4 regions of the Burkholderia sp. GW821-FHT14F03 genome follow, and region 1 is predicted to be linked to each of the others. Evidence: predicted binding sites of a transcription regulator. Region 1 holds the regulator's gene; each other region holds the start of a gene.
What was found. Region 1 encodes FliA, which starts transcription of late flagellar genes. Its sites were predicted from a motif close to CTAAAGTTTNNNNNNNNNNNGCCGNTA; they were not measured.
Positions count from the first base shown of each region.

Region 2: the regulator FliA is predicted to act here: its motif matches at 3,413-3,439, upstream of flgM (flagellar biosynthesis anti-sigma factor FlgM).
Region 3: the regulator FliA is predicted to act here: its motif matches at 3,840-3,866, upstream of motA (flagellar motor stator protein MotA).
Region 4: the regulator FliA is predicted to act here: its motif matches at 3,329-3,355, upstream of flgK (flagellar hook-associated protein FlgK).

Region 1 covers NZ_JBXAPG010000082.1:3,172-11,256, reverse strand. Annotated here, with positions in the region: gene flhB (flagellar biosynthesis protein FlhB) at 76-1,284, shown strand; gene flhA (flagellar biosynthesis protein FlhA) at 1,281-3,383, shown strand; gene flhF (flagellar biosynthesis GTPase FlhF) at 3,380-5,083, shown strand; gene AC1RQF_RS32090 (MinD/ParA family ATP-binding protein) at 5,076-5,888, shown strand; gene AC1RQF_RS32085 (RNA polymerase sigma factor FliA) at 5,910-6,644, shown strand; S-adenosyl-L-homocysteine riboswitch at 6,747-6,851, shown strand; gene ahcY (adenosylhomocysteinase) at 6,886-8,085, shown strand, end outside.
Region 2 covers NZ_JBXAPG010000013.1:89,132-97,216, reverse strand. Annotated here, with positions in the region: gene flgE (flagellar hook protein FlgE) at 1-42, opposite strand, end outside; gene AC1RQF_RS11170 (flagellar hook assembly protein FlgD) at 70-876, opposite strand; gene flgC (flagellar basal body rod protein FlgC) at 908-1,333, opposite strand; gene flgB (flagellar basal body rod protein FlgB) at 1,394-1,882, opposite strand; gene flgA (flagellar basal body P-ring formation chaperone FlgA) at 2,084-3,367, shown strand; gene flgM (flagellar biosynthesis anti-sigma factor FlgM) at 3,469-3,807, shown strand; gene AC1RQF_RS11145 (flagella synthesis protein FlgN) at 3,883-4,323, shown strand; gene AC1RQF_RS11140 (SGNH/GDSL hydrolase family protein) at 4,459-5,802, shown strand; gene AC1RQF_RS11135 (multifunctional CCA addition/repair protein) at 5,969-7,213, opposite strand; gene AC1RQF_RS11130 (glutathione S-transferase family protein) at 7,210-7,857, opposite strand; gene AC1RQF_RS11125 (complex I NDUFA9 subunit family protein) at 7,926-8,085, opposite strand, start outside.
Region 3 covers NZ_JBXAPG010000004.1:240,385-247,299, forward strand. Annotated here, with positions in the region: gene aqpZ (aquaporin Z) at 1-434, opposite strand, end outside; gene AC1RQF_RS04870 (H-NS histone family protein) at 739-1,035, shown strand; gene AC1RQF_RS04875 (glycosyltransferase family 4 protein) at 1,129-2,193, opposite strand; gene flhD (flagellar transcriptional regulator FlhD) at 2,758-3,078, shown strand; gene flhC (flagellar transcriptional regulator FlhC) at 3,167-3,718, shown strand; gene motA (flagellar motor stator protein MotA) at 3,914-4,774, shown strand; gene motB (flagellar motor protein MotB) at 4,791-5,828, shown strand; gene AC1RQF_RS04900 (response regulator) at 5,845-6,219, shown strand; partial or broken gene AC1RQF_RS04905 (Hpt domain-containing protein) at 6,253-6,915, shown strand, end outside.
Region 4 covers NZ_JBXAPG010000013.1:101,563-109,647, forward strand. Annotated here, with positions in the region: gene AC1RQF_RS11195 (flagellar basal body P-ring protein FlgI) at 1-379, shown strand, start outside; gene flgJ (flagellar assembly peptidoglycan hydrolase FlgJ) at 382-1,320, shown strand; gene AC1RQF_RS11205 (flagellar brake protein) at 1,539-2,294, shown strand; gene AC1RQF_RS11210 (class I SAM-dependent methyltransferase) at 2,335-3,012, opposite strand; gene flgK (flagellar hook-associated protein FlgK) at 3,415-5,415, shown strand; gene flgL (flagellar hook-associated protein FlgL) at 5,431-6,657, shown strand; gene AC1RQF_RS11225 (GlxA family transcriptional regulator) at 7,022-8,011, opposite strand.

The DNA.
Region 1 (8,085 bases):
TCGCCGGTTGACGGCTGAATGAATAATCGATGTCACTGGCAAAGCGGCATCCCGCCGCGTCCCACCGGAGGCTCCGTGGCAGAGGAGAGCGATCTCGAGAAGACCGAAGCCGCCACTCCCAGGCGCCGCGAAAAGGCGCGCGAGGAGGGGCAGGTCGCGCGTTCGCGCGAGCTGGCTTCGTTCGCTCTGCTCGCGGCGGGGTTCTACGGCGCGTGGCTGCTGGCCGCCCCGAGCGGCGCGCACCTGCAGACGATGCTGCGCGGCGCGTTCACGTTCGACCGCGCGAGCGCGTTCGATACGCACCGGATGCTGTCGAGCGCCGGGGTCGCGAGCCTCGAAGGGCTCTACGCGATCGCGCCCGTGCTGGCGCTGACGGGCCTCGCGGCGCTGCTCGCGCCGATGGCGCTCGGCGGCTGGCTGGTGTCGTCGAAGAGCCTCCAACTGAAATTCGACCGGCTGAACCCGATCTCCGGGCTCGGCCGGATGTTCTCGATCCAGGGCCCGATCCAGCTCGGCATGTCGCTCGCGAAGACGATCGTCGTCGGCGGAATCGGCGGCGTGGCGATCTGGCGCAGCAAGGAAGAACTGCTCGGTCTCGCGATCCAGCCGCTCGACGCCGCGCTGATCGACGCGCTGCACCTGATCGCGGTGTGCTGCGGCTACACGGTGGCGGGCATGCTGGTGGTCGCAGGGATCGACGTGCCGTACCAACTCTGGCAGTACAACAAGAAGTTGCGCATGACCAAGGAAGAAGTGAAGCGCGAGCATCGCGAGAACGAAGGCGATCCGCACGTGAAGGGCCGGATTCGCGCGCAGCAGCGCGCGCTCGCGCGGCGCCGCATGATGACCAACGTGCCGACCGCCGACGTGGTCGTCACCAACCCGACCCATTTCGCGGTCGCGCTCAAGTACACCGACGGCGAGATGCGCGCGCCGAAGGTCGTCGCGAAGGGCGTGAACCTCGTCGCGGCGCGGATCCGCGAGCTGGCGGTCGAGCACCGCGTGCCGTTGCTCGAAGCGCCGCCGCTCGCGCGTGCGCTGTATCACAACGTCGATCTCGAACGCGAGATTCCGGGGCCGCTGTACTCGGCCGTCGCGGAAGTGCTCGCATGGGTGTACCAGCTGCGCCGGTTCCGCGCGGAAGGCGGGGACTGGCCGGAAACGCCGGTCGACCTGCCGGTGCCCGCCGAGCTGGACAAGGGCGCGACGGTCGCCGACGACGAGGCGCGCGAGGAAGCCGCGGACGCGCTGGGCGCGGCCGGCCGTGACGGGAGCGCCGCATGAACATGCCCGCCGGACTCCTCGGAAAACGCGCGCAGATGTTCGACAGCGCGAACCTGCGCGCGCTCGCCGGCCCGATCCTGATCTGCATGATCCTCGGCATGATGATCCTGCCGCTGCCGCCGCTGCTGCTGGATCTGCTGTTCACGTTCAACATCGCGCTGTCCGTGATGGTGCTGCTCGTCAGCATGTACACGATGAAGCCGCTCGATTTCGCGGCGTTCCCGAGCGTGCTGCTGTTCTCGACGCTGCTGCGCCTGTCGCTGAACGTCGCCTCGACCCGCGTCGTGCTGCTCGAAGGCCACACCGGCCCGGACGCGGCCGGGCAGGTGATCGAGGCGTTCGGTCACTTCCTGGTCGGCGGCAACTTCGCGGTCGGGATCGTGGTGTTCGTGATCCTGATGATCATCAACTTCATGGTGATCACGAAGGGCGCGGGGCGGATCGCCGAAGTGTCGGCGCGCTTCACGCTCGATGCGATGCCCGGCAAGCAGATGGCGATCGACGCCGACCTGAACGCCGGCCTCATCAATGAGGAACAGGCGCGCAAGCGCCGTACGGCGGTCGCGCAGGAAGCCGAGTTCTACGGCTCGATGGACGGCGCGTCGAAGTTCGTGCGCGGCGACGCGATCGCGGGCCTGATCATCATGGCGATCAACGTGATCGGCGGGCTGATCGTCGGGATGGTCCAGCACGACATGACGTTCGCGGCGGCCGGCACCAACTACACGCTGCTCACGATCGGCGACGGCCTCGTCGCGCAGATCCCGTCGCTCGTGATCTCCACGGCGGCGGGCGTGATCGTGTCGCGCGTCGCGACCGACGAGGACATCGGCACGCAGATCACCGGCCAGCTGTTCACGAACCCGCGCGTGCTGATGATCACCGGCGTCATCATCGTGATGATCGGCCTGATTCCGAACATGCCGCACTTCGCGTTCCTGCTGCTCGGCAGCGGGTCGATCTGGCTGTCGCGCACCATGACCAAGCGCGAAGAGGCGAAGAAGGCGGCCGGCATCGTCACCGATATCGCCCCGCCCGCCGCGCTGCCGGCGGACAGCCACGAGGCGACCTGGGAGGACGTGACGCTGATCGACACGCTCGGCCTCGAAGTCGGCTACCGGCTGATCCCGCTCGTCGACAAGAACAGCGACGGCGAGCTGCTCAAGCGGATCAAGAGCATCCGCAAGAAGTTCGCGCAGGAAATCGGCTTCCTGCCGCCCGTGATCCATATCCGCGACAACCTCGAACTGCGGCCGAACGGCTATCGGATCGCGCTGAAGGGCGTCGAGGTCGGGTTCGGCGAGGCTTATCCGGGCCAGTGGCTCGCGATCAATCCGGGCCAGGTGACGGCCGCGCTGCCGGGCGCGCCGACCCAGGATCCCGCGTTCGGGCTGCCCGCCGTGTGGATCGACACCACGCTGCGCGAACAGGCCCAGGTCTACGGCTATACGGTGGTCGACGCGAGCACCGTGGTCGCGACCCACCTCAACCATCTGGTCGTGCAGCACGCGGCGGAGCTGCTCGGCCGCCAGGAAGTGCAGGCGCTGATCGAGCGCACCGGCAAGGATGCGCCCTCGCTCGTCGAGGACCTCGTGCCGAAGACGATCTCGATCACGACGCTGCAGAAGGTGCTGCAGAACCTGCTCGACGAAGGCGTGCCGATCCGCGACATGCGCACCATCATCGAGGCGGTGTCGGAGCAGGCGGGCCGCCTGACCGACGCGTACGACCTGACCGCCGCGGTGCGCCTCGCGCTCGGCCGCGCGATCACCCAGCAATGGTTCCCGGGCGCCGGCGAAATGCAGGTGATGGGACTCGATTCGAATCTGGAGCGGGTGCTGTCGCAGGCGCTCGCCACGGGCGCGAACCCGGGCCTCGAACCGGGGCTCGCGCACACGCTGCTGGTCGGCACGCAGGAAGCGATGCTGCGCCAGCAAAACATGGGGCTGCCGCCCGTGCTGCTCGTGCAGCACGCGCTGCGCGCGATGCTCGCGCGCTTCCTGCGCCGCAGCCTGCCGCAACTGAAAGTGCTGTCCTACGCCGAAGTGCCGGATACCCGCACGATCAAAGTCGTCAACGTCATCGGGAGTAACGCTTGAACATCCGCAAATTCACCGGCCCTACGAGCCGCGACGCGCTGCGACTCGTGCGCGAGGCGCTGGGCCCCGATGCCGTCGTGCTGTCGAACCGGACGCTCGACGACGGCACGGTCGAGATCGTCGCGCTCGCGGACGCCGAGCTTGCCGCGATTGCGCCGCCGGCCGCTGCCGTGCGGGCCGCTGCCGCGCGGGCCGCGGCCGGGTCGGCCCTTGCCGCGCCGGCCGCCTCCCTGCCGGGCTTCGCCGCGCCGGCCGAGCCACCCGGCGCCGCCGGCTTGCCGCGGACGGGCGCCAATCCGTATGCGAACGGCGGCCTGCCGGATGTGTTTTCGTCGGTGTTCGGCGCGAGCGTCGAGGCCGCGCCGGCCGCTGCCGCGCCCGCCGCGCCGTCGGAGCCCGCGCCGTGGCTCGTCGAGCACGCGAAGCGCCTGACCCGGCAGCGCGACGAACTGGTCGCGCGGCCGCGCGCCTCCGCCGCGGCGTCCGCGCCGGCTGCCGCTGCCGCTGCCGCCGCCGCCGACGCCGACGCCGGCGCGCCGGCCAATCCGCCCGAGTGGGCGCGTGACCTGGTGCAGAACGTCGCGCGCCGTGCGGCGGCCGAGGCGACGCCCGCGCGGCGCGCCGACGACGCGCCGCGCCAGAACGCCGAGCGCCTGTCCGATGCGGCGGCCGCGGCGGTGGCCGACGCCGTGAAGGCGCGTATCGAGCGCATCGTCAACGACACCGTGATGCACGAGCTGAGCTCGCTGCGCGGCATGATGGAAGAGCAGTTCGCGGGCCTGATGTGGAACGATCGCCAGCGCCGCAACCCGGTGCACGGCGCGCTGACCAAGCATCTGTTCGCGGCGGGTTTTTCCGCGCAGCTGGTGCGCATGATCGTCGACAACCTGCCGGACGGCGACGAGTCGGACAGCTTCGACGCGGCGTCCGAATGGGCGCGCTCGGTGCTGGCCGCGAACCTGCCGGTGCTGGAAAGCGAGGATGCGCTGATGGAGCGCGGCGGCGTGTTCGCGCTGATGGGACCGACGGGCGTCGGCAAGACCACCACCACCGCGAAGCTGGCGGCGCGCTGCGTGATGCGCTTCGGCGCGAGCAAGGTCGCGCTGCTGACGACCGACAGCTACCGGATCGGCGGCCACGAGCAACTGCGCATCTTCGGCAAGATCCTCGGCGTGCCGGTGCATGCGGTGAAGGACGGCGGCGACCTGCAGCTCGCGCTGACCGAACTGCGCAACAAGCACATCGTGCTGATCGACACGATCGGCATGAGCCAGCGCGATCGCACGGTATCCGACCAGATCGCGATGCTGCACGGCGCGGACACGCCGGTGCAGCGCCTGCTGCTGCTGAACGCGACGAGCCACGGCGACACCCTCAACGAAGTCGTGCAGGCCTACCGCAGCGCGGCGGGCCAGCCCGACCTCGCGGGCTGCATCCTGACCAAGCTGGACGAAGCCACCCATCTCGGCGGCGTGCTGGACACGGTGATCCGCTACAAGCTGCCGGTCCACTACGCATCGACCGGCCAGAAGGTGCCGGAGAACCTGTACGTCGCCACCCGTAAATTCCTGCTGAAGAGCGCGTTCTGCGTACCGCGCGACGGCTCGCCCTTCGTGCCGCAAGACGAAGACATGCCGTCGCTGCTGGCCGCGCTGACCGCCCGCTCGAGCGCCGAGCTCCATGAGGTGCGATTTGGATAAACGCATGACCGATCAGGCTGAAGGCTTGCGGCGTCTGCTCGCCGGCCGCTCGTCGCGCGTCGTCGCGGTGACGGGCGGCCCGGCGGGGGTCGGCTGCACCTCGACGGTGGTGAATCTGGCGGCCGCGCTCGCGGCGCTCGGCAAGGACGTGCTCGTGGTCGACGAGCGCGCCGACGTTCATTCGGTGGCGGCGACGCTGTGCGGCGCGTGGCTGCGCGAAGGCGAGCCGGTGCGCCACGAGCTGGGCTTCTCGGTGCTCGGCGCCGCGCGGCTCGCCCGCGCCGGCTACGCCGAGCACGATCCCGCGGAGTGGCTCGACAACGCGGCGGACATCGTGCTGGTCGATGCGCAGCTCGACGCGCACGGCGCGTTCTCGCCGCTCGCGCGCGACGCGCACGACGTGCTGGTGGTGATGCGGGTGGCCGCGCAGTCGATCACCGAGGCGTACGCGTGCATGAAGCGGCTTCATTACGCGCACGCGGTCGCGCAGTTCCGCGTGCTGATGAATCACGTGCAAAGCCGCGCGGACGCGAAGGCCGCGTACGACAACCTCGCGGGCGTCGCCGGGCGTTATCTGGCGGTGTCGCTGTCGGAGGCGGGCTGCGTGGGGGTCGATCCGCTCGTCGAGCATGCGCGCGAGCTGGAGCGCACGGTGGTGGACGCGTTCCCGACCGCGGCGGCCGCGCGCGATTACCGGCAGATCGCGTCCGATCTGCTGTATTGGCCATTGCGTCCGGGGCCGGGCGCGGGTCGGGTCCGGGCGGGCAATCCGGCGTTTGAGCGGGGTGCGGCGCAGGCCGCATGAATGTCACAGGCAAGAGAGGGCATGATGTACAACGCTCAAGGAAAGATATCCCAGGACGAAGTGTTGACGCAGTACGCGCCGCTCGTGCGGCGGCTGGGTCTGCAACTGGTCGCGAAGATGCCGGCGAGCGTGGATCTCGATGATCTGATCCAGGCCGGCATGATCGGCCTGCTCGATGCGGCGGGCCGCTACAAGGAAGACCAGGGGGCGCAGTTCGAGACCTACGCGACGCAGCGGATCCGCGGCGCGATGCTCGACGAGCTGCGCAGCAACGACTGGCTGCCGCGCAGCCTGCGCAAGACCTCGCGCGAAGTCGAGCATGCGGTGCACCAGGTCGAGCAGCAGCTCGGCCGGCCGGCGAGCGAGACCGAGATCGCGGAGCACATGCAGATGCCGCTCGACGAATTCCAGTCGATGCTGCAGGACCTGCATGGCAGCCAGCTGATTTACTACGAGGATTTCGACCGTTCGGCCGACGACGAGCCGTTCCTCGACCGCTACCGGGTCGACCATGCCGACCCGCTGTCGGCGCTGCTCGACGACCACCTGCGCAACGCGCTCGTGGAGGCGATCGAGCGCCTGCCGGAGCGCGAGAAGCTGCTGATGTCGCTGTACTACGAACGGGGCCTGAACCTGCGCGAGATCGGCGCGGTGCTCGAGGTCAGCGAGTCGCGCGTGTGCCAGTTGCACAGCCAGGCGGTTGCCCGGCTGCGCGCGCGGCTGCGCGAACAGGCCTGGGTCGGCGCCGAGCACTGAGCGGTCGGACCGCGATCGGTCGGGCCGCGCATGGTCGGGCCGCGTATGGTCGGCGTGCGATCGGGCGGAAAACTTCATTCCGATTTGCTACAATCCTCCCTCGTTTCCGAGGAGCGTTGCGACGGGCTCGGTCCCGCCAGGCTCGGAAACCTTCAATGAGCGGCCGCGCGATGCGCACGGCCGCGACCTGAACGGCGCTCACGTCACAATTTTCTAGAACTTACTTAGAAAGGAGGGCGTGATGAACGCCGCTGTCATCGATTCCAATTCCTCGAAAGACTACCTCGTCGCCGACATGAGCCTTGCCGCCTGGGGCCGCAAGGAGCTGAACATCGCCGAGACGGAAATGCCCGGCCTCGTGCAGATCCGCGACGAATACAAGGCGCAGCAGCCGCTCAAGGGCGCGCGCATCGCCGGTTCGCTCCACATGACGATCCAGACGGGCGTGCTGATCGAGACGCTGAAGGCGCTCGGCGCCGACGTGCGCTGGGCCTCGTGCAACATCTTCTCGACCCAGGATCACGCGGCCGCCGCGATCGTCGAAGCCGGCACGCCGGTGTTCGCGTTCAAGGGCGAGTCGCTCGACGAGTACTGGGAATACGCGCACCGCATCTTCGAATGGCCGAACGGCGAATTCGCCAACATGATCCTCGACGACGGCGGCGACGCCACGCTGCTGCTGATCCTGGGCGCGAAGGCCGAGAAGGACCGCTCGGTGATCGCCAAGCCGACCAACGAGGAAGAAGTCGCGCTGTACAAGTCGATCGCCGCGCACCTCGAGGTCGACGGCAGCTGGTACTCGACGCGCCTCGCGCACATCAAGGGCGTGACGGAAGAAACCACCACCGGCGTGCACCGTCTGTACCAGATGGAAAAGGACGGCCGCCTGCCGTTCCCGGCGTTCAACGTCAACGATTCGGTCACGAAGTCGAAGTTCGACAACCTGTACGGCTGCCGCGAATCGCTGGTCGACGGCATCAAGCGCGCGACCGACGTGATGATCGCGGGCAAGGTCGCGGTGGTCGCGGGCTACGGCGACGTGGGCAAGGGCTGCGCGCAGTCGCTGCGCGGCCTGGGCGCGACCGTGTGGGTCACTGAAATCGATCCGATCTGCGCGCTGCAGGCGGCGATGGAAGGCTACCGCGTCGTGACGATGGAATACGCGGCGGACAAGGCCGACATCTTCGTGACGGCGACCGGCAACTACCACGTGATCGGCCACGACCACATGAAGGCGATGCGTCACAACGCGATCGTCTGCAACATCGGTCACTTCGACTCGGAAATCGACATCGCGTCGACGCGCCAGTACGAGTGGGAAAACATCAAGCCGCAGGTCGACCACATCATCTTCCCGGACGGCAAGCGCGTGATCCTGCTGGCCGAAGGCCGCCTCGTGAACCTCGGCTGCGCGACCGGCCACCCGTCGTTCGTGATGTCG
Region 2 (8,085 bases), on a different contig from region 1:
CGACGCGCCTGCCAAGCCGCTCAGACCTTGTTGATAGCCCATTTCGTGCTCCGTGCCGTGAATGCTGGATCAGTTGGATGAAGACGTGGACGGCGTGCTGGTCGACGCGGTCTTCGTGCTCGGGAAGATCGACGCCACCTGGGTCAGGCCGACGGTCGTGCCGTTGGACAGCACGAGCCCCGGGGTGCCGTCCGCCTGCTTGACCACGCTCAGCACCTGCGAGGCCGACAGCGTGGTCGGCGTGTACTGCTTGCCGCTCGCATCGGTGTAGCTCGCGCTGATCGTGTAGGTGCCGTCGGGCAGCGGATTGCCGGCGGCGTCGGTGGGCGTCCAGTTGAACGGCACGGTGCCGGCCGCCTGCTGCTTCGCGTTGATCGTGTTGACCACCGTGCCCGCCGAGTTCGTCACGGTGATGGTCAGGTTCGACACGGCGGTCGGGAGCTGCACGCCGAACGGCGAAGCGGCGCCGCCCTTGACCGGCACGGTGTTGCCCGGCGCGAGCACATTCGAGCCGATCAGCAGCGCGGCCTGGGTCTGCTGGCCTGCCGTCAGCTGCGTCGACAGCGACGTCAGCGACGAATTCAGCTGCGCGATGCCGCTCACGGTGTTGATCTGCGCGAGCTGCGAGGTCATCTGCGAGCTGTCGACCGGGCTGGTCGGATCCTGGTTCTGCAGCTGCGTGACGAGCAGCTTCAGGAAGGTGGTCTGCAGGTCGGCCGCCGAGGTGGTCGACAGGCTGCCGCTCGTGCTCACGCCCGTGCTGGTGCTCGTGCTGAGGCTCGACTTCGAGCCGCCGCCGTTCGAGCTCATCGTATCGAGCGGGATCGCGCCGATCGTCGTGCCGTTGCCGCCGATCGTGGTGGAAGAGGAAGTCATGTCCGATGCACCTTCACAAGAATTTTGCGGTTCAGGAACCGATCGTCAGCGTCTTCAGCATCAGCTGCTTCGCCGTGTTGAGCGTCTCGACGTTGGCCTGGTACGAGCGCGACGCCGAGATCATGTTGACCATCTCCTGCACCGGGTCGACGTTCGGCATCTCGACATAGCCGTCCTCGCCGGCGGCGGGATTCGACGGATCGTAGGTGCGCTTCATCGGCGACGGATCGTCGATCACCTGCGTCACCTTCACGCCGCCCACGCCCTGTCCCGAGCGGGTGCGCGCGCCGCCGACGGGATCGGCCGCGAACACCACCTGCTTCGCCTTGTAGGGCTTGCCGTCGGGGCCCGTCACGCTGTCCGCGTTGGCGAGGTTCGACGCGGTCACGTTCAGACGCTGGGACTGGGCCGACATCGCCGATCCGGCGACGTCGAAGATATTCATCAACGAAGGCATGCGTGCTCCTTAACGCGTGGCGTGCTGACTGAAAGGTTCCGGGCGGTGCGACGGCATCGCTCAGCTGCCCGACGAGATCGCCGCGAGCATCGACTTGATCTGCTGCGTCATCACGGTCAGGCCGGTCTGGTAGTGCAGCGCGTTGTCCGCGAACTGCACGCGCTCCATGTCGGGGTCGACGGTGTTGCCGTCGAGCGAGGGCTGGCGCGGGTTCCGATACTGCGCGCGCCCGTAGTCGTCGCTCGGGCCGCCCGTCGGGATCAGCTTCGCGTTGCCGGCCATGTGGCCCGCCGCGGTCGCCGCCATCGCCATCCCGGCCGTCACCCCGGCCGGCTGCGCGAGCTGCAGCTGCGCGGCGTTGCCGGCCGTGGCGCCGCCCGCATCCTTGCGCAGCGCGCGCGACAGCGTCGACGCGAAGTCGACGTCGCGGGCCTGGTACCCGGGGGTGTCGGCGTTCGCGATGTTCGACGACAGCAGCTCCTGGCGGTAGGCGCGCACGTCGAGCGCCTCGCGGCCGAAGGCAAAAGCAGCATCGAGTTGGTCCAGCATCGGGGCTCTCCGTCTCAAGCAGGGCAGTGCTCTTTCGCCGCGCGGCGGCCAAAGAGGCTTTTTTCCATGACACGGATAGTAGGCGGCCGAGGCAAGAGGCAATCGGGCGAATAACCGGGAAAGCCCCCCTCTGTTCGTCGTTTGCGCGCGCGCCCCGCTCCCTAGAATGCAATTCGTACCAACGGCTTACAGGAGGCGGCGATGACGATTGACGCAGGCGGCGCGGCGCGCACGCGCTGGCGGCATGCGCGCGCCGCCCTTGCCCTCGTGCTGGCCTGCGCGGGCCACGCCGCCCCCGCCCTCGCTCAGCAGGCTGCGGCGGGCCCGAACGACGGGATGATCGTGATCCCGGGCCGCGGCGAATCGGCCGAGGCCGCGCTCGCCAACGCCAATGCGCATGCGCCGTCGCGCCCGGCCGACGTGAGCGCCGCACTCGAGGCCGCCGCGCTGAACCGGCGCCAGATTACGCAGGCCCCGCAGACCGACCCGCAGCAGGACGACCCGGTGCAGCCCGGCTGGATCCGCGTCGCGCCGGCCGAGCCGACGCCGCGCGCCGCGCGGCCGATGCCCGGCGCGCCCATGGCAACCGCGTCTGCGCCGGCCGCGCCTTTCCAGGCCGCGCCTTTCCAGGCCGCGCCTATGCCGGCCACACCTATGCCGGCCGCGCCTATGCCGGCCGCGTCCGTCGCCCCCGCCCGGTCCGGCTTCGCCGGCGCGCAAGGCGCGAGCGGCGCACCGGCCCCAACCCCGGCCGCGCTGCGCACGCAGCCGGCCGCCCGGCCGCTGCCGCTCCAGGCCGCCGCGCGTCCCGCCCGCCCGATCGCGGCAGCCGCGCCGGCCGCCTCGGCCGCCGTCCCCGACGGGCAGCAGGACGGCGAATCGATCCGCCGCGCCGCGCTCGCGTTCCTGCAGCAGCAGTCGGCCGGCCTGCCCGGCAAGACCACCGTCACCGTGGCGCCGGCGTTTCCGCGCGGCCTGGCCGCCTGCACGACGCTCGAACCGTTCATGCCGACGGGCGCGCGCCTGTGGGGGCGCACGACGGTCGGCGTGCGCTGCGCGGGCGAACACCCCTGGACGATCTATCTGCAGGCGAAGCTGAGCGTGCAGGCCACCTATTACGTCGCCGCGCGGCAGATCGCGCCCGGCGAGGCGCTGAGCGCCGCCGACCTGGTGGCCCGCGACGGCGACCTGACGGCGCTGCCGCTCGCGATCATCACCGCCCCGTCGCAGGCGGTCGGCGCCACCGCGCTGTCGCGCATCGGCGCGGGCCTGCCGCTGCGTCAGGACATGCTGAGGAGCGCGGCGTCGGTATCGATCGGACAGACGGTGCGGGTGGTCGCGGCGGGCCAGGGTTTCACGATCTCGTCGGAGGGCAGCGTGCTCAACAACGCAGCGCCCGGCCAGCAGGTGCGGGTGCGGATGGCGGCCGGACAGATCGTCACCGCGATCGTCAAGGATGCCGGGACCGTGGAAATCCCGCTCTAGGATTGCAAAGTTTCGTTTAATCAGGCGTTTACCGAGGAACGGGTGCTAAAGTTTGAGCCGGCCCTGCCGTTATCTTGCTCAAACCGTTCAGGAAATCCATCGTGAAAGTCGATTCCACCTCCTCTTCGAGCGCCCGCCCGCTGTCGAACGCCACCGCCGGCGCGGCCCGCACCCCGTCCAGTCCGGCAGCCGCCGCGGGCGGCGCGCAAGGCGCCGCAGGCGCGGCGCCCGGCGACACGAACGTGAATTTGTCCGGCCTGTCCTCGAACCTGCGCGCGCTGGCGGCCTCCGGCAGCGCCGATATCGATACCGCGCAAGTCGAGTCGATCCGCGATGCGCTGCGCAGCGGCACGCTGTCGATCGACGCCGGCAAGATTGCCGACGGCGTCTTGCAGACGGCCCGCGAGCTGCTGCAGAACAAGCCGCAGACGGGCAACTGAACGGGCCCCGAGGCCCGCGACGGGAAGGAACAGGCGAGCGGACGGTCCGCCCGCCGGCGTTTTGAGCGAGACGCGATGAGAGAAGAACTGCTGGCCACGGTCAACGACGAGCATGCGACGGTCGAGGCATTCGCCTCGCTGCTCGCCTATGAGGAAAAAGCGCTGACGACCCCGTCGCCGCTCGAGGCGCTGCCCGGAATCATCGAGCGCAAGAACGCGCTGATCGAGCAGCTGGCAAGCCTCGAACGCCGGCGCGACAGCCAGCTCGGCGCGCTCGGCTTCCCGGGCGGCAAGGCGGGCATGGATCAGGCGTCCGGGCAGGACGCCCGGCTCGCGGGCAGCTGGCAATTGCTCCAGCAATCGGCCGAGCGCGCGCAACGCGCCAATGCGAACAACGGGATGCTGGTGCGCATCCGGATGGATTACAACGAACGCACGCTCGCGGTGCTGCGCGCGGTCCCCGAGCGGGCCGGCTTCTACGGCCCCGACGGCCGGGTCAGCGCCGCCACGCCCTGAATTTCCCCTGAAGCCCGAACCCGGGCTTCCCCCGATTCGATCAGACCGGGCCCGAGCCCGGCGTTTCCCGCGTCCTCCGATACAGCCATAGCCGTGCGGCCGCACGGCGCCAATAACAACGATTCGAGGGCAACCATGACCCATGACTGTCGCATCCACGCGATCCGCCGCCGGTTCGCACTGACGGCGCTCGCCGTCGCCCTGCCGCTCGCGGCGCACGCCGCCGCCGCGCCCCCCGCCGAACCGCCGATGCCGACGGGCGACATGACGCTGTCGCCGTCCGGCCCGCTCGCGGCGCCGCCCGCCCCGGCCTCCGACGCGCTGCGCGCGGCCGGCCAGGGCAAGGACACCTACACCTACCTGCGCTGCTGGTATCGGATCAGCGACAGCGCGCTCGCGCCGAAGGCCACCTACGAGTGGGCGCGCGACCCGGGCAGCGGCGACTGGTACCGGGTGCCCGGCTACTGGTGGGCCGACGGCATCACCCAATGGAAGAACATGTTCTTCAGTGCCGTCGCGCAGGAGACGCTCGCCGACGTATGCCGCCGCACGCTCGATGCGCGCGGGATCCGTCAGCCGCTGACCCAGGCGGTCGCGGCCAACAACGCGCTGTCGTTCAACCATACGATCTGGACGCTCGACGCCGCGCAGCAGCCGCCGCGCGCGAACAAGCTGATCGTGTTCGGCGACAGCCTGTCCGATACGCAGAACATGTTCAACGCGAGCCAGTGGACGCTGCCGAACGGCTCGACCTGGCACGCGGGCCGCTTCAGCAACGGGCCGGTGTGGGTCGAGTATCTGGCGCGCGCGCTCGGGCTGCCGATGTACAACTGGGCGATCGGCGGCGCGGCGACCGATCGCTACCTGGTCGTGCCGGGGCTGGTGCAGCAGGTGGATTCGTGGCGCGAGTACATGACGCGCGCGCCGGGCTACCGGGTCGAGAACACGCTGTTCGCGGTGTTCGCGGGCGGCAACGATTTCGTGAACTACGGACGCACGCCCGAGCAGGCCGCCGACGCAGTGCGCACGAGCCTCGAACGGCTGACGGCGGCGGGGGCGCGGCGCATCCTGCTGCTGACGCTGCCCGACGTCTCGCGCGCGCCGGTGTTCGCGACCCGCGACGACGCCACGCGCGTCGCCGCGCAGGTGCTGGACTACAACCGGCGGCTGGCCGAGACGGCCGCCGCGCTGCGGACACGCTATGGCGCGACGCTGAAGCTCGAGGTGTTCGATGCGTACGCGCTGTTCGACGATCTGCTGAGCAACCCGACGCGGTACGACTTCGACGATGCGCGGCACGCCTGCCTCGACATTCCGAAGCCGTCGTCGCTGACCTACATGGCCTCGCAGACACCGCGCGGCGACTGTCGCGATCCGGCGCGCTTCGTGTTCTGGGACACGCTGCACCCGGGCACGCGCACGCATGCGTGGCTCGCGGAGCGGATCGCGCCGGTCGTGCGCGACACGCTGATGGATTGAAGCGGCGCGGGACGAGGGTGGCGGCCGGGACGGTCGTCGCCGTCGTCCCGGGGCGGCGGCGGCCGGCGCGCCGCCCCGTCGGGCAGCACACCTCATGCGCCCGGCCCGCGCGCCTCGGACACCGACGCGCCACCGCTCGAACACGCCGGCCCCGGTCCGACGCGCGCTACGCCGCCTCCATCCCCAACGCCTGCGCCACCGCGCGCACCCGCGCGGCGTGCACGGCCTCCTTGATCCGCGCCGCCTCGCCCGCGTGCTCGCGCGCGACCGCGCCCGCATCCACCGCGCGCGCCGCGACGAGCGCGAGGCGCAGCCGCTCGGCCTGCGGATACGGCCGCGTCTCGAAGCCGAGCCGGCCGCGCGCATCGGATTCGCTCGCCTGCAGCGCCTCGGCGAAACGCGCGGGCTTGCGCAACGCGTCGGCGCGCTCGAGCAGCCGCACCAGCGCCGCCGCGCCCATCTCCATCACGCGATGCAGATTACCGTGCTCGCGCGCGACGAGCACCGCCAGATCGCGGCACTCGTTCGGCACCCGCAGACGCTCGCACAGCGGTTGCAGCAGGTCGACGCTGCGCCCTTCGTGGCCGAGATGGCGCGGCAGCACGTCGGCGGGCGTGGTCGCCTTGCCGAGATCGTGGGTCAGCGCCGCAAAGCGCACCGGCAGCGAATAGCCGTGCTTGGCCGCATGGTCGATCACCATCATCACGTGCACGCCCGTATCGACTTCCGGATGGTAGTCGGCGCGCTGGGGCACGCCGAACAGCGCATCGACCTCGGGCAGAATGCGCGCGAGCGCGCCGCATTCGCGCAGCACCGCGAACATCCGCGACGGCCGCGCCTCCATCAGGCCGCGCGCGACCTCCTGCCAGACCCGTTCCGGCACGAGCGCGTCGACCTCGCCCGCCGCGACCATCGCGCGCATCAGCGCGAGCGTGTCGGGCGCGACCGTGAACGCGGCGAAGCGCGCGGCGAAGCGGGCCACCCGCAGGATCCGCACCGGGTCCTCGACGAACGCGGGCCCCACGTGGCGGAACAGCCGCGCGCGCAGATCCGCCTGCCCGCCGTACGGATCGATGACCGGCCCGATCAGCTGACCGTCCGGGCTCAGCTCGCGCGCCATCGCGTTGATCGTCAGGTCGCGGCGCGCGAGATCCTCGTCGAGCGTCACGTCCGGCGCGAAGTGGAACTGGAAGCCGTGATAGCCGGCCGCCGTCTTGCGCTCGGTGCGCGCGAGCGCGTATTCCTCGTGGGTCGTCGGATGCAGGAACACCGGGAAATCCTTGCCCACCGGCTTGAAGCCCTGCGCCGCCATCTGCTCGGGCGTCGCGCCCACGACCACGTAGTCGCGGTCCTGCACCGGCACGCCGAGCAGTTCGTCGCGGATCGCGCCGCCGACTGCATAGAGGTTCATGCCGGGCCGCCGTACAGATCGATCTGGTGGGTCTCGCGCCGCGACGCGTCGATCCACGCCGCCACCGCCGGCAGCGCCGTGACGCGCGCCGCATATGCGGCCGCCTCGGGCGACAGCGGCGTCGCGTAGGTGTTGAAGCGCAGCACGACGGGCGCGTACATCGCGTCCGCGATCGAGAACGCGCCGAACAGGAACGGGCCGCCCGACGCCGCGATGCATTCGCGCCACAGCGCGTCGATGCGCGCGATGTCGGCCTGCGCGGCGCGCGTCGGCGTGCGTCCCGGCACCGTCTCGCGCACGTTGAGCGGCAGCTCGTCGCGCAGCGCGCCGAAGCCCGCGTGCATCTCGGCCGCGACGCTGCGCGCCCGCGCGCGCACGGCGGCGTCGCGCGGCCACAGCGCATGCTGCGGGAAGCGCTCGGCCAGGGTCTCCGCGATCGCGAGCGAATCCCAGATCGCGCCGAGCGCGTCGTCGACGAGGCACGGCACCTTGCCCGACGGCGAATAGGCGCGGATCCGCGCGGCGGTGTCGTCGCGCCGCAACTCGATCAGCACTTCCTCGAACGGGATGTCGAAGTGCGCGAGCAGGACCCAGGGCCGCATCGACCACGACGAATAGTTCTTGTCTCCGATGATGAGTTTCATGAGGCTTCCAGGTGCGTGAAAAATGGATAACGAAACCAATGGGTGCGACGCGGGGCGCCGCGCCCGGCTCAACGCCGCGCGCGCCACGCGTCGAAGCGGGAACGCGCCGCGCGCTCGTCCAGATAGGCGGGCGCGACGCTCTCGAGGCTCGCGGGGCGCAGCGCCAGCTCGGGCGCGAGCGGGCCGCTCAGCACGTTCGGCACGCGCATCGATGCGAGATTGTCGCGC
Region 3 (6,915 bases), on a different contig from region 1:
CCCGTCAGCACCACTTCGCAGATGAACGCCGCCGCGAGCGAGTAATGGCCGGGCGAACGCGCGTCATAGCCATTCGTCGCGAAGCCGCTGCCGACCACGTCGAAACCGGGCTTGCCGGTCGCGATCAGGTAAAGCACGAACGCGCCCAGCGTCGCGCCGATCACCTGCGCGACGATGTACGGCACGAGGTCGCGCGCCGGGAAGCGGCCCGCGACGGTGAGCCCGACGCTGACCGCCGGGTTCAGGTGGCACCCGGAGATATGGCCGATCGCGAATGCCATCGTCAACACCGTCAGGCCGAACGCGAGCGCCACGCCGACGAAACCGATCCCGAGACCGGGGAAGGCGGCGGCCAGTACGGCGCTGCCGCAGCCACCCAGTACGAGCCAGAAAGTACCGAACAATTCTGCGGTGAGACGTTGGGATAATTTCATTGGATTGGATTCCTGATAAAGGACAGACAACACATGGAGCGCGCACCGACCTCGGTCCGCGCCCCCGGAATTGGTCTGGATTATAGGAAATTACACGGATTCCGAAGGGTCAACGATTGTTAAATTAGGAGTGTTTGATGGTTATTTTTATTAGAATATCGACGCATTGTGAATATATGCGCGGGCGCGCTTAAAAATTTATCAGACAAATTATTAAGCTGGCACGGGTGCAATGCTGATTGCGCAATAGATCCTTTGTGTCTAGGCTGGAATCGCCGAGCGGATCACGAAACAGGGAGTCGAAATGTCTCAATACGCAAAAATCAAGGCGCAGATCGCCGATTTGCAATCCCAGGCCGAAGAAGTGCGCCGGCAGGAAGTCGAAACCGTGATCGCCGAGTTGCAGGCGAAGATTGCGGAGTATGGGTTGACTGCCCAGGACCTCGGCTTCGCCGAACGGGCCCGGCGCGGCCGCCCGCCGAAGAAGGGGCCGCTGCCCCCGAAATATCGGGATCCCAAATCCGGCAGTACCTGGAGTGGCCGAGGCAAGCCGCCCAATTGGATCGTCGGCAAAAACCGCGAGCGCTTTTTGATTGAATAAGCGTGCAGCGCTCAGCCAGATAAAAGCCGCATCCTGGATGCGGCTTTTATCATTTTTCGAACTGTAATTCTGTATTGTTGCCGGGAATGGCGACTAGCCGGCGGCACTCTGTCGCCACTGCGATTGTTTCGTCGTATCACAGAGTGTTTCGTATACGTCCAGATAGTGTTGAGCCATCGCCTTGGCGCTGAAACGCTGTTCGAAGCGCGCACGAATCTCGGTGCGCGACAGTGTATCGATCCGATGCAACGCTCCGATCGCACCGTGCATGTCCTCGACGATGAAACCCGTCACGCCGTCCTCGATCACTTCGGGCACGGAGCCGCGATTGAACGCGACCACCGGCGTGCCGCACGCCATCGCCTCGATCATCACGAGGCCGAACGGCTCCGGCCAGTCGATCGGGAACAGCAGCGCCTTGGCGCCCGACAGGAACGCGGGCTTCTGCGCCTCGTTGATCTCGCCGATGAATTCGACATCCGCGTCGGCGAGCAGCGGCTCGATCTCGGTGCGGAAGTATTCCTCGTCGACCTTGTCGATCTTCGCGGCGATCTTGAGCGGCATGCCGCTGCGGGCGGCAATCCGGATCGCCGTATCGACGCGCTTTTCCGGGCAGATACGGCCCAGGAACGCGAGATAGCCGGGGGCCTGCTCCGAGCAGGGCGTCAGGAGCCCGTCCGGTAGCCCGTGATAGACGGTGCCGGCCCATGCGGCCTGCGGCAGCGGCTTGCGCTGGTTGTCGGAGATCGACACGACGGGCGCGTGCGGGAACACGTTGAACATCGGCTGCAGTTCCGGCAGGTCGAGGCGGCCGTGCAGCGTCGTGACATAGGGCGTGTCGAGACGCGACATCAACGGGAACGGCAGATAGTCGAGATGGAAATGCAGGATGTCGAAGTCGTGCGCCGAACGCGCCACGCGTTCGAGCAGCCGCATATGGGGTGCGATCGGATCGCGGATCGAAGCGTCGAGGCGCAGCGCGCGCGGCCAGGCGGCCTCGAGGCGCGCTGAGGTGACGGAATCGCCGCTCGCGAACAGCGTCACGTCATGGCCGAGCTCGACGAGCGCCTCGGTCAGGTAGGACACGACCCGCTCGGTGCCGCCGTAGAGCTTCGGCGGAACGGCTTCGTAGAGCGGGGCGATTTGAGCGATGCGCATGGGCGGTCTCCGGTGCGGATAGGCGGCGCTTGCCAGGGGGTCGCGAGGCGCGGCGCCCTCGGGCGTCACGCGGTGACAAGCGAAAAAAATGGAAGCCGGCACGGGGCCGGATACCGAGGTTCGCCGTTCATTATCTGGATCGCTCGCGCGGCATCGAGTGATTTTTCAAAGACTTAAGCCTTGTTACAGGATGAAATACGCCGTAGGCCGTGAAAATGAGCGACTCCACCCAAAATGCGAGACATCCAAAGGGATTGTTGCGGGCGCATGAAAACGCTCTATAATTTCCCCGTAATGCTTTTTTAAAGCCCGCCTCCCGCCTTGTCTGGCGGGGCTTTCCGAGAAATCGCCGCACGTCTACCTGTCAACTCTGACTGTCAGAAAAATTCCTACATGGTTTACAGAGAAATCCTGCCCGGATGCGTTCTCTTTGCTGATACCCGCTTGAAAACCGATTGGCCAAAATGGCAGTAAGACTATAAACGTGCCGTTCGTCTCTCACTGAGAGGTGCCCAGGCAAACGTTTTCATAAGTACGTACGGCCAAGATTTCTACGGGGGAATCATGAGCGCTACCAGCGAAATGCTCACTGAGATCAAAGAAGTAAACCTGTCTTATCTGTTGCTCGCGCAGCGTCTGCTGCGTGAGGACAAAGCCATGGGCATGTTTCGGATGGGGGTCTCGGAAGAACTGGCGAATGTGCTTGCCAATCTCTCGCTGGCCCAGACCGTGAAGCTCGCCGCATCGAATCAGATGCTCTGCCGTTTTCGTTTCGACGATCACGCGCTCCTCTCGTCGCTGGCCGACAAAGGCCGCAGCGACACCGTCACGCAAGCCCACTCCGCCATCCTGATGGCCGGTCAACCGGTCGAAGGCATCCGCTGATCCCGCGTCGTCGGAGGTACCGGCGCGGGGGCGCCGGCGACGGCGCGCGGTTGCGCGGGGAACTCACAGAACAAGCAGGTGAACAACAATGGCGACCAAAAGCGTGGTTGTCGAGGTCCGGGAAATCACCCTGGCCATCGAATTGATCGAATTGGGTGCGCGACTGCAGTTGCTCGAAGCCGAGACCAGCCTGTCGCGTGACCGCCTGATCAAGCTGTACAAGGAACTGAAGGGCGTCTCGCCGCCGAAGGGCATGCTGCCGTTCTCGACCGACTGGTTCATGACCTGGCAGCCGAACATCCATTCGTCCCTGTTCTACAACATCTACCGGTTCATGCAGTCGCACGGCGGCTGCGATCCGATCCAGTCGATCGTGAAGAGCTACCGGCTGTACCTCGAGCACGTGAACCTGTCCGCGGACGAACCCGCGCTCAGCCTCACGCGCGCGTGGACGCTGGTGCGCTTCTTCGACTCGGGGATGCTGCAGATGACCCCGTGCACCCGTTGCGGCGGGCATTTTGTCGCGCATGCGCACGACCCGCAGCATGGCTTCGTCTGCGGCCTGTGCCAGCCGCCGTCGCGCGCGGGCAAGACCCGCAAGGCCGCGGCCAGGGCCGAACTGGCCGCGCTGGCGGTCTGACGGGCGCGCCCTCGCGGGGGCGCGCTCTGGCGCGGCGCGCCCCGCCCGACGGGTTGCCGCGAAGGGGTCCAATCCTCCGCGGATTGATGGTTTACACCGGCCCCGGCGCCTCGCGCAGGCGCCAAAGTTTTTGTCCCGACTGCCGTAAACCACTTAACGGCGGCCTCCCCGCCGCTTACTCGTGAGGGACAGGCAGTGCTGATTTTCGTGGGAACTCTCGTGACGCTGTTGTCCGTGTTCGGTGGCTATGCGCTGGCCGGCGGACATCTGGGCGCGTTGCTGCAGCCCGTCGAGATCTTGATGATCTGCGGCGCCGGTCTGGGCGCGTTCATCATCGGCAATGGTTTCAAGACCATCAAGGCGACCCTGCGCCTGCTGCCCACACTGTTCAAGGGCTCGAAGTACAACAAGGACGTCTACATGGAGCTGATGGCGCTCCTGTACGTGCTGCTCGCGAAGGCGCGCAAGGAAGGCACGCTGACGCTCGAAGCGGACATCGACGATCCCGAGAAGAGCCCGATCTTCACCCAATATCCGAAAATCCTCGCCGACAAGCACATCGTCGAATTCCTGACCGACTACCTGCGGCTGATGGTGGGCGGCAACATGAATGCGTTCGAGATCGAGAGCCTGATGGACGAGGAGATCGAAACCCATCACGCCGAGGGCGAAGGCCCCGCGCACGCGCTGATGCGCGTCGGCGACGCGATGCCGGCCTTCGGGATCGTCGCCGCGGTGATGGGCGTGGTCCACACCATGGCCTCGGCCGACAAGCCGCCCGCGGTGCTCGGCGCGATGATCGCGCAGGCGCTGGTCGGCACCTTCCTCGGCATCCTGCTCGCGTATGGCCTGTTCGGCCCGCTCGCGAGCCTGGCCGAGCAGCGCGTCGCCGAATCGACCAAGATGTTCCAGTGCATCAAGGTCACGATCCTCGCGAGCCTGAACGGCTACGCGCCCGCCATCGCGGTCGAATTCGGCCGCAAGGTGCTCTACTCGACCGAGCGTCCGTCGTTCGCGGAACTCGAAGAGCATGTGCGCCGCGTGAAGGCGAAGTGAGCGCGGAGCCCGGGGCATGAGCAAAGGAAAAGATCGCGCAATCATCGTCAAGCGGGTGGCGCCCCAGAAGAAGGGGCACCACGGCGGTGCATGGAAACTCGCCTACGCGGACTTCATGACCGCGATGATGGCCTTCTTCCTGCTGATGTGGCTGCTCAGTTCGGTCACGCCGGTGCAACTGAAGGGGATCGCCGAATACTTCAACACGCCGCTGAAGGCCGCGCTGCTGGGCAGCGGCGACCGCAGCGCCGACGAGTCGAGCATCATCAAGGGCGGCGGCCGCGACATCTCGAGCATCGACGCCGGCGTGACGCGCCGCACCGACGGCTCGACCAGCCTGGCCGACCGGGTCGCGAAGCAGAACGACGACGACGCGCTCGCGCAGGCGCAGGGCGCACTCGAGCGCCGCGAGCAGGTGCGCCTGCATGATCTGCAGGTGAAGCTGATGGCGGCGATCGAGGCGAACCCGACGCTGCGCCAGTTCAAGCAGCAGATCCGCATCGACTCGACGCTGATGGGCCTGCGCATCGAGATCGTCGACAGCCAGAAGCGGCCGATGTTCGCGATGTCGAGCGACAACGTCGAGCCGTACATGCGCGACATCCTGCGCGAGATCGGCAAGACGCTCAACGACGTGCCGAACCGCATTATCGTGCAGGGCCATACCGACGCCGTGCCCTACGCGGGCGGCGAGAAGGGCTACAGCAACTGGGAATTGTCGGCGGACCGCGCGAACGCGTCGCGCCGCGAGCTGGTGTCGGGCGGCATGGACGAGGCGAAGGTGTTGCGCGTGCTCGGCCTCGCCTCGACGCAGAACCTGAACAAGGACGATTCGCTCGATCCGGAAAACCGCCGGATCAGCATCATCGTGCTCAATCGCAAATCCGAACTGGCGCTGATGCGCGACGATGCGACCACGACGACGCTGTCGTCCGACGCCGCCGGCTCGAAGCAGCTCGCCGAGCAGCTCGCGCCGGCCCCGGTCGTGGCGCCGCCCGCGCCGGCCGTCGCGCCGATGCCGGTCGCGCCGATGCCGGCCGCGCCGAAACCCTGACGCCTACGAGACCACCATGATCCGAACCATCCTCGCCATCGACGATTCCGCCACCATGCGCGCGCTGCTGCAGGCGACGCTGACCGAAGCCGGCTACGACGTGACGGTCGCGTCGGACGGCGAAGTCGGCCTCGAAATCGCGTCGGTCGCGGCTTTCGACCTGGTGGTCACCGATCACCACATGCCAAGGAAGAACGGCCTGGAAGTGATCGCCGCGCTGCGCGAGAAGGAACACTACGCTTCGATCCCGATCCTGGTGCTGACGACCGAAGACGGCGATGCATTCAAGGCCGCCGCGCGCGAGTCGGGAGCGACCGGCTGGATCCAGAAGCCGCTCGACCCGGAGACGCTGCTCGACCTCGTCGCGGCGCTCGCGCCGAGCCATCCGTGACATGAACTTGTTGTTTTAAGGCGGTGAACCGGCATGACTCTCGATATTACTCAGTTCTACCAGACGTTCTTCGACGAAGCCGACGAGCTGCTGGCGCAGATGGAGCAGCTGCTGCTCAATCTGGACGTCGAGTCGCCCGATCCCGAGGATCTGGCTGCGATCTTCCGCGCGGCGCACTCGATCAAGGGCGGCGCGGCGACGTTCGGTTTTTCCGCGCTGACGGACACCACCCACATCCTCGAATCGCTGCTCGACCGCGCGCGCAACCACGAGTTGACGCTGACCAAGGACATGGTCGACGCGTTCCTTGAAACCAAGGACGTGCTGTCGGACCAGCTCGCCGACTACCGCGCGAGCGCCGAGCCCGACGCGGCCGCGGCCGCGACGATCTGCGCGAAGCTCGAAAAGCTGAAGGCCGCGAGCAGCGGCGCAGCGGCGCCCGCGCCCGCCGCGGCCGCGCCGCAGCCGGTGCCCACGCCGACGCCCGCCCCGCTGGCGGCGCCGGCGCCGGCCGCCGCCGACGGCACCCCGGAACACGTGGTCGAGCAGGCCTACGAGGCCGCGCAAGGCGCGTCCGACGCCGCGCCGGCAGGCGACGGCCCGCATCTGCAGATCACGTTGAGCGGCGTCGACGACAAGGATCAGGCGCTGCTGGCCGAGGAGCTGGGCAATCTCGGCCACGTGGTCGGCCGCGCG
Region 4 (8,085 bases), on a different contig from region 1:
GCAGAACCTCGACGTGAAGCCGGAGCGGGCCGCGGCGAAGGTGATCCTGAACGCGCGCACGGGCTCGATCGTGATGAACCAGATGGTGACGCTGCAAAGCTGCGCGGTCGCGCACGGCAACCTGTCGGTGGTGGTCAACACCCAGCCGGTGGTGTCGCAGCCGGGGCCGTTCTCGAACGGCCAGACGGTCGTCGCGCAACAGTCGCAGATCCAGCTGAAGCAGGACAACGGCGCGCTGAAGATGGTGACGGCGGGCGCCAACCTGGCCGATGTCGTGAAGGCGTTGAACTCGCTGGGCGCGACGCCGGCCGACCTGATGTCGATCCTGCAGGCCATGAAGGCCGCCGGGGCGCTCAGGGCCGATCTGGAGATTATCTGATCATGGCGAATCTTCCGAAGGGCGCGGATCTGTCGCAGCGTTTCGCGCTCGATGTACAGGGTTTCGACGGCCTGCGCGCGCAGGCGACTGCCTCGCCGCGCCAGAGCGCGAAGATGGTCGCGGGCCAGTTCGACGCGATGTTCACGCAGATGATGCTGAAGAGCATGCGCGACGCCACGCCGTCGGGCGGGCTGTTCGATTCGAGCACCTCGAAGATGTACACGTCGATGCTCGACCAGCAGCTGTCGCAGCAGATGTCGTCGAAAGGCATCGGCATCGCCGACGCGCTGATGAAGCAGCTGATGCGCAACATCGATCCGTCGGGCGGCGACGCGGAAGGCCAGGGCGGCGAGGGCGGCCTCGTCGCGATGAACGCGATGGCGAAGGCGTACTCGGACGCCGCCGCGAACAACGGCGGGCTCGCCGGCAAGCGCGGCTTCTCGTCGAACAGCGCGCTCACGCCGGCGGTGAAGGGCAACGGCAGCTCGCCGGACGCCGATGCGTTCGTCGACAAGATGGCCGCGCCCGCCCAGGCCGCGAGCGCGGCGACCGGGATTCCGGCGCGCTTCATCGTGGGCCAGGCGGCGCTCGAATCGGGCTGGGGCAAGCGCGAGATCCGCGGCTCGGACGGCTCGACGAGCCACAACGTGTTCGGCATCAAGGCGACCAAGGGCTGGACCGGCCGCACGGTGTCGGCGGTCACGACCGAGTACGTGAACGGCGCGCCGCGCAAGGTGGTCGCGCAGTTCCGCGCCTACGACTCCTACGAGCACGCGATGACCGACTACGCGTCGCTGCTCAAGAACAACCCGCGCTACGCGGGCGTGTTGAACGCGGGCGGCACCGCGGAAGGCTTCGCGCACGGCATGCAGCGCGCCGGCTACGCGACCGATCCGCACTACGCGAAGAAGCTGATTTCGATCATGCAGCAGCTCGGCTGAACGAAATCGAACGGTCGTTCGTGGCATTTGGGCCGCGCCGGGCTTGGGCTCCGCGCGGTTTTAACGTTTGCTTAAAAAATAAAAGCCGTTTTCGATCTAAACTTTGGCTTGCTGTTGCCGCTAAATGTGAGAGACCAGCGGCCGGGCCTGTTTTGTCCCGGTCAATCGGCGCCCCGGGGCACGCTGGGCGCAAACAAGAAGACGAACATCGGCAAGCCATGAATACCGAACAGTCGACGGATCATGATCAGGATGCTGCGCATTCCGGTCATGACTACGGCCGCCGCAATCCGCTGGAAATCGGCGTGCAATTGCGCAACCTCGTCAATCGCGGGGATTTCCTGACCGTCCAGTACCAGGGCGGTCAGCTCGTTACCCGACTCCTCGATGTCGATGTCGGCGCCCGAACCTTCGTGTTCGATTGGGGCGCGCTGGCCGAACAGAACGCGGGGATCCTCGCCGCGCCGCGCTGCATGTTCCTCGCCTCGCCCGAAGGCGTGCGGGTCGAATTCGCGACCGCGGCGCCGCGCGAAACCCGCTACGAGAACCTGCCGGCCTTCGAGGCCGCGTTCCCCGAGGTGCTGTACTGCGTGCAGCGCCGCGAGTATTTCCGGGTCGACGCGCCCGTGCTCGATCCCTACGTGTGCCGGGGCAGCCTGCCCGACGGCGAGAGCTTCCTGTTCGAGGTGCACAACCTGTCGCTCGGCGGTCTCGGCCTGCGCACCGCGGACGAGCGGGTGGCCGCCCTCGAGGTCGGCGTGACGCTGCCCGACGTCGAGTTGAACCTGAACGGCCACGGCAAGCTGTCGCTCGACCTTCAGCTCGTGTCGCACCGCGCGACCGACGCGCCGAACGGCACGCGCCGCTACCAACTGGGCTTCCGCTTCATGTCGCTGCCGGGCAGCGCGGAAAACACGCTCCAGCGCCTGATCACGCAGCTTGAAATGAAGCGCCGCCAGCTCGCGCGCGCCTGATCCTGCGCGCGCGCCGCCCCGCCCGGGGCGGCCGCGGTCCTTACTGCGGACGGAAGGCGTGCCGCGCGCCGCCGATGCAGTCCACGCGCGGCGTCACCTGCTTGTTGAACCGGGCGGGCCGCAAGTCGCGCCCGTCGTCGGGGGCGACGATCGGGATCCGGGCCGTGTTCAGGCCGTCGATCAGGGTGTCGAAGTCGAGCGGCGACGGCTGGTAGCCGCGCAGCACGAAGCACGAAATCATGAAGCAGTGATCCCACGCCCAGCGGTCGTGCCAGGTGAAATCGCGTTCGCTCCAGACGGAAACATGCGCTTCCGACGCGATGCCGTTCACGCTGCCCTGCACGTAGAACTCGGGCGCGAGCACGATCAGGTAACGGGTGCGGTAGGTCAGGAAGTTCAGCAGATCGAGACCGACCGACTTGGGCATGTGCTCGATGCAGTCGCCGATGATGCACAGATCATGGCAATCGTCCGGCTTCGCGAGCAGGGCCGGCCAGGCCTCGCCGACGCGGATCTCGTCGTACAGCGCGCCCAGATCGAATGCCGTCACGTACGACGGGGCGGCCTCGATGCCCACGCGACGGCACGACGGCGCCGCGTCGCGGGCCATCCGCCCGTACTTGCCGGCGCCGCAGCCGATGTCGAGCAGGCTGTCCGGCGCGATGGCCGTGATCAGATGGCGGACGATGCCGTCGAAATTGTTGAACGAGCCGGGCACGGTTGACTCCTTGCGAATGAGGCCCGGCGCGGGTGGGCCGGTGACGGAACGGCTGCCGCGCGGGGGGCGGGACGCATCGACGCGGCGCGGCGGCGGGCCGGGGGCGCCGCCGATATGGAAGCATCCGCCGGGCTCGGAAACAAGCCCCATCCAGCCTTCCCGGCGGGATTCCGGACGAGACGCCCGCGGCCCCGCGCCGGGCCTGGGCGGCGTCGAGGGCGTCCGGCCGGAAGCGCCCGCCGGGCAAGGGCCGGCGCGTCGCGCGGGCGGCGTTCGCGCACGGCCTCGCCGGCTGGCGTTTTCGTGCGTTTTTTCGCTCAACTTTTTCCGTCCGCCGCCGTTATATCGGGAGTCACGCAACCCGGCGGCCGCGGCGCGGCCGGCTCACCAGCAGGATCGCGCATGTCCAACAATCTCATGTATATCGCCACCAGCGGACTGAATGCCGCGATGTGGGGTATTACGACGACGGGCCAGAACATCGCCAACTCGGCGACGCCCGGCTATTCGGTCGAACGCCCGGTCTACGCCGAGACGAGCGGCCAGTACACGAGCAGCGGCTACCTGCCCGCCGGCGTGACGACCACGACGGTGCAGCGCCAGTACAACCAGTACCTGGCGAACCAGCTGAACAGCGCGCAGACCCAGGGCGGGGCCCTGACGACGTACTACAACCTCGTCTCGCAGCTGAACAACTACATCGGCAACCCGACGACCGGGATCTCCACCGCGATCACGAGCTACTTCACGGGGATGCAGAGCGTCGCGAACAACCCGTCCGATCCGGCCACGCGCCAGACCGCGCTCAGCAACGCGCAGGTGCTGGCCAACCAGATCACGGCCGCCGGCCAGCAGTACGACGCGCTGCGCCAGAGCGTCAACACCCAGCTCAGCAACACCGTCACGCAGATCAACAGCTACACCTCGCAGATCGCGCAGCTGAATCAGCAGATCTCGGCGGCGAGCGCGCAGGGCCAGCCGCCGAACCAGTTGATGGACAAGCGCGACCTCGCGCTGTCGAACCTGTCGCAGCTGACCGGCGTGCAGATGGTGCAGAACAGCGACGGCTACAGCGTGTTCATGTCGAACGGACAGCCGCTCGTCGTCGCGGGGCAGAGCTACCAGCTCGCGGCCGTCACGTCGCCGTCCGATCCGACCGAGCTGACGATCGCGTCGCAAGGCGTCGCGGGTGCGAACCCGCCGGGGCAGACCACCTACCTGCCGGAATCGTCGCTGACGGGCGGCACGCTCGGCGGCCTCCTGTCGTTCCGCAACCAGACGCTCGATCCGGCCGAAGCGCAGCTCGGCGCGATCGCGACCAGCTTCGCCTCGCAAGTCAACGCGCAGAACAGCCTGGGTCTCGACCTGTCGGGCAATGCGGGCGGCGCCCTGTTCAAGGTCGGCGCGCCGGTGGTGTATGCGAACCAGGCGAACACGAGCAGCGCGACGCTGAGCGTATCGATCATGAACGGTTCGCAGCCGACCACGAGCGACTACACGCTGGCGATCAACAACGGCAACTACACGCTGACCGACCGCGCGACCGGCAACGTCATCGGCGCGCAGCCGGTGGGCTCCACGATGCCGATCACGATCGGCAACCTGCAGCTCAACGTGAACGGCACGATGAACGCGGGCGATTCGTTCACGGTGCAGCCGACGCGCGGCGCGCTCAACGGCTTCGGCGTCGCGACGACCAACTACTCCGCGATCGCGGCGGCGTCGCCGGTGCTCGCGCAGAAAGTGTCGACCAACACCGGCACCGGCACGATCACGCAGGGCTCGGTGAGCGCCGGCTACCAGATTCCGGCGGGCGGGGTGACGCTCAGCTACAACGGGACCACGACGCCGCCGTCGGTGTCGGGCTTCCCGAACGGTTCGGTGGTGACGGTCAACACCGCGCCGCCGCAGTCGTTCAACATCGGCACGGGGCCGGGGCAGGTGCAGTCGGTGCCGTACAGCGCGCTGCAGGGCAACGCGATGACGATCACCGGCACGGGCGGCCTGAACGCCGTCACGGTGACGATGGCGGGCGCGCCGGCGAACGGCGATACGTTCACCATCGGCAAGAACACCAACGGCGCGAGCGACCCGCGCAACGCGCAGGCGCTGGCCGCGCTCGTCAGCGCGAAGACGCTGAACAACGGCACCCTGACGCTCACGGGCGCGTATTCGAGCTACGTGAACACGATCGGCAATGCCGCGAGCCAGCTGCAGGCGTCGAGTTCCGCGCAGACGGGGCTGGTCGGGCAGATCACGAGCGCGATGCAGGCGGTGTCGAGCGTGAACACGAACGAGGAAGCCGCCAATCTGATGCAGTACCAACAGCTTTACCAGGCGAACGCAAAGGTGATCCAGACGGCGTCGACGCTGTTCCAGACCGTGCTGGGCCTGTTCAACTGATCAAGGTAGACGACCATGCGCATCTCCACTTCCCAGTTCTACAGCCAGAACGTCAGCACGATGAACAACCAGCAGGCCCAGCTGTCGCAGCTGTACCAGCAGATTGCGAGCGGCGTCTCGCTGACGACGCCCGCCGACAATCCGCTCAACGCGGCGCAGGCGGTGCAGCTGTCGATGACCTCGGCGACGCTCACGCAGTACAGCGCGAACCAGTCGTCGGCGCTGACCTCGCTGCAGATGGAGTACCAGACGCTGACCAGCGTCAACTCGGTGCTGAACAACATCTACCAGACGGTGATGAGCGCGGGCAAGGGCACGCTGTCCGACAGCGACCGCTCGGCGCTGGCCGCGCAGATGCAGGGCGCGCGCGACCAGCTGCTGAATCTCGCGAATTCGACGGACGGCTCGGGCAACTACGTGTTCTCGGGCTTCCAGGCGAACACGCCGCCGTTCACGAACAAGGCGGGCGGCGGGGTGTCGTACAGCGGCGACGGCGGCCAGCGGGTCGTGCAGATCACGGCGAACAGCACGGTCGCGCAGAGCGACGACGGCGCGAGCGTGTTCCAGTCCGTGCCGATGCTCGGCAGCTCGCCGGTGCCGGCCGCGGGCGCGTCGAACACGGGCACGGGCGCGATCGGCGCGGTGACGATCACCGACCCGACGGCGACGAGCAACACGCAACAGTTCACGATCACGTTCGGCGGGACCGCGGCCGCGCCGACCTACACGGTGACGCCGTCGGCCGTCACGCCGCCGACCCCGCAGCCGTACACGAGCGGCGCGGCGATCGCGCTGGGCAACGGCGAGAAGGTGGCGATCTCGGGCACGCCGGCGGCGGGCGACACGTTCACGGTGACGCCGGCGCCGCAGTCGGGCACCGACATCTTCGGCGCGCTCGACACGATGATCGCCGCGCTGCAGCAGCCGGTGGGCAGCAGCACCGTCGCGGCGACCGCGTTGCAGAACATCATGACGACGGGCGCGACGAAGCTCACCAACACGATGACGAACGTGCTGACCGTGCAGGCTTCGGTGAGCGGGCGCGCGCAGGAAGTGCAGGCGATGCAGACGGTGACGACGAACAATTCGCTGCAGACCTCGAATTCGCTGGCCGACCTGACGAGCACCAACATGCCGGCGGCGATCAGCCAGTTCCTGCAGGTGCAGAACGCGCTGACGGCGACGCAGAAGACCTTCGTGCAGATGCAGAACCTGTCGCTGTTCCAGTACATCAATCCCTGATCGCGCGCGGCGCGCTTCGGGTGTCGTTCGCTCTGCGCGCGCGTGCCCACGCTGTCGACAGGAGCCGCGGCCCGCCCGGCACGGGCCGCGTGCGGGGCACGCGATACGCCGCCGGGGTTCGCCGGTGTTCCGGCCGTTGCCGCGATGAACCAAAAAAAGCCGTTCGAACAGAGGGCAGTTCGAACGGCCAACGCAGAGATACCTCAAGACCTGCACGTCTCTGTGCGGATCCGTGCAGTCACTTGAATGTATCGGGATCGGCCGCGCAAGCGAATAGGACTGGTCCTAAAATCCGGATGAAATAGACCATGCCGCCACCGGCGGGACGTGACCCCACGTCGATCGTCGCGTGGCGGCGTGTCGCTCAGGCATCGTCGCGGGCCCGCGGCTCGCCGATCCCGCCGAAGCTCGAACGGTATTGCAGCGGCGCGACGCCGAGGCGGCGACGGAACACCTCGCGCAAGTGCTGGCCGTCGCGAAAGCCGCACTCGGCCGCGATCGTCTTGAGCGGCTTGCGCCCGCGCTCCAGCAGCCGGCGCGCCGCGTCCACTCGCGCCCGTTCGACGAATTCCGCCGGCGACACGCGGGCCTCCCGCAGGAACACCCGAGAAAAATTCCGCACGCTCATGTTGGCGACGCGCGCGAGCGCGTGCAGGTCCAATGTGCCCGCGAGGTTCGCGAGGATGTGCTGCTGCACGTGCGCGATCGGCGATTCCGGGGCGGCGAACGGCATCAGATAGGGGCTGAATTGCGATTGCCCGCCGGCGCGCTGCATGAACACGACGAGCCGCTTCGCGACGTTGAGCGCGAGGTCCTGCCCGTGGTCGAGCGCGACCAGGAACAAGGCGAGGTCGATGCCCGCCGTGACGCCCGCGGAGGTGCACAGCGCGCCGTCGCAGACATAGAGCCGGTCCGCCTCGACGCGCGCGTCGGGGCACAGCGCGGCCAGCGCGGCCGCGTCGTTCCAGTGGGTCGTGACGGTGCGTCCGGCCAGCAGCCCCGCGCGGGCCAGCAGGAACGCGCCGTTGCAGATCGAACCAAAGCGCGCGGCCCGGCCGGCCGCGTGGCGCAGCCAGGCCTCGAACGGCGCCGGCGGCGCGAGCGCGGGCACCGACGGGCCGCCCGCGACCAGCAGCAGGTCGAAGGCGCGGTTCGCGTCGCGGTAGTGATGCTGCGGCTGCACCAGCATGCCGTTGGAGCAGCGCACCGCACCGGGTTCGATGCCGATGACCGCAGCCTCGTAGCGTGCGTCGGGCAGCAGGAAGCGATTGGCTTCGGCGAAGACGTCGAGCGGCCCGCTGAGGTCGAGCGCCTGTGCGTCGGGCGGCGCGACGAGGCCGATGGATCGGGTCATGGCTGGAGGCGCCGCCGGGGCGGCGCGAAGCGGCGGAGCGCTCATCTTACGGCGGCGCGCGCCCGGAACGGGCG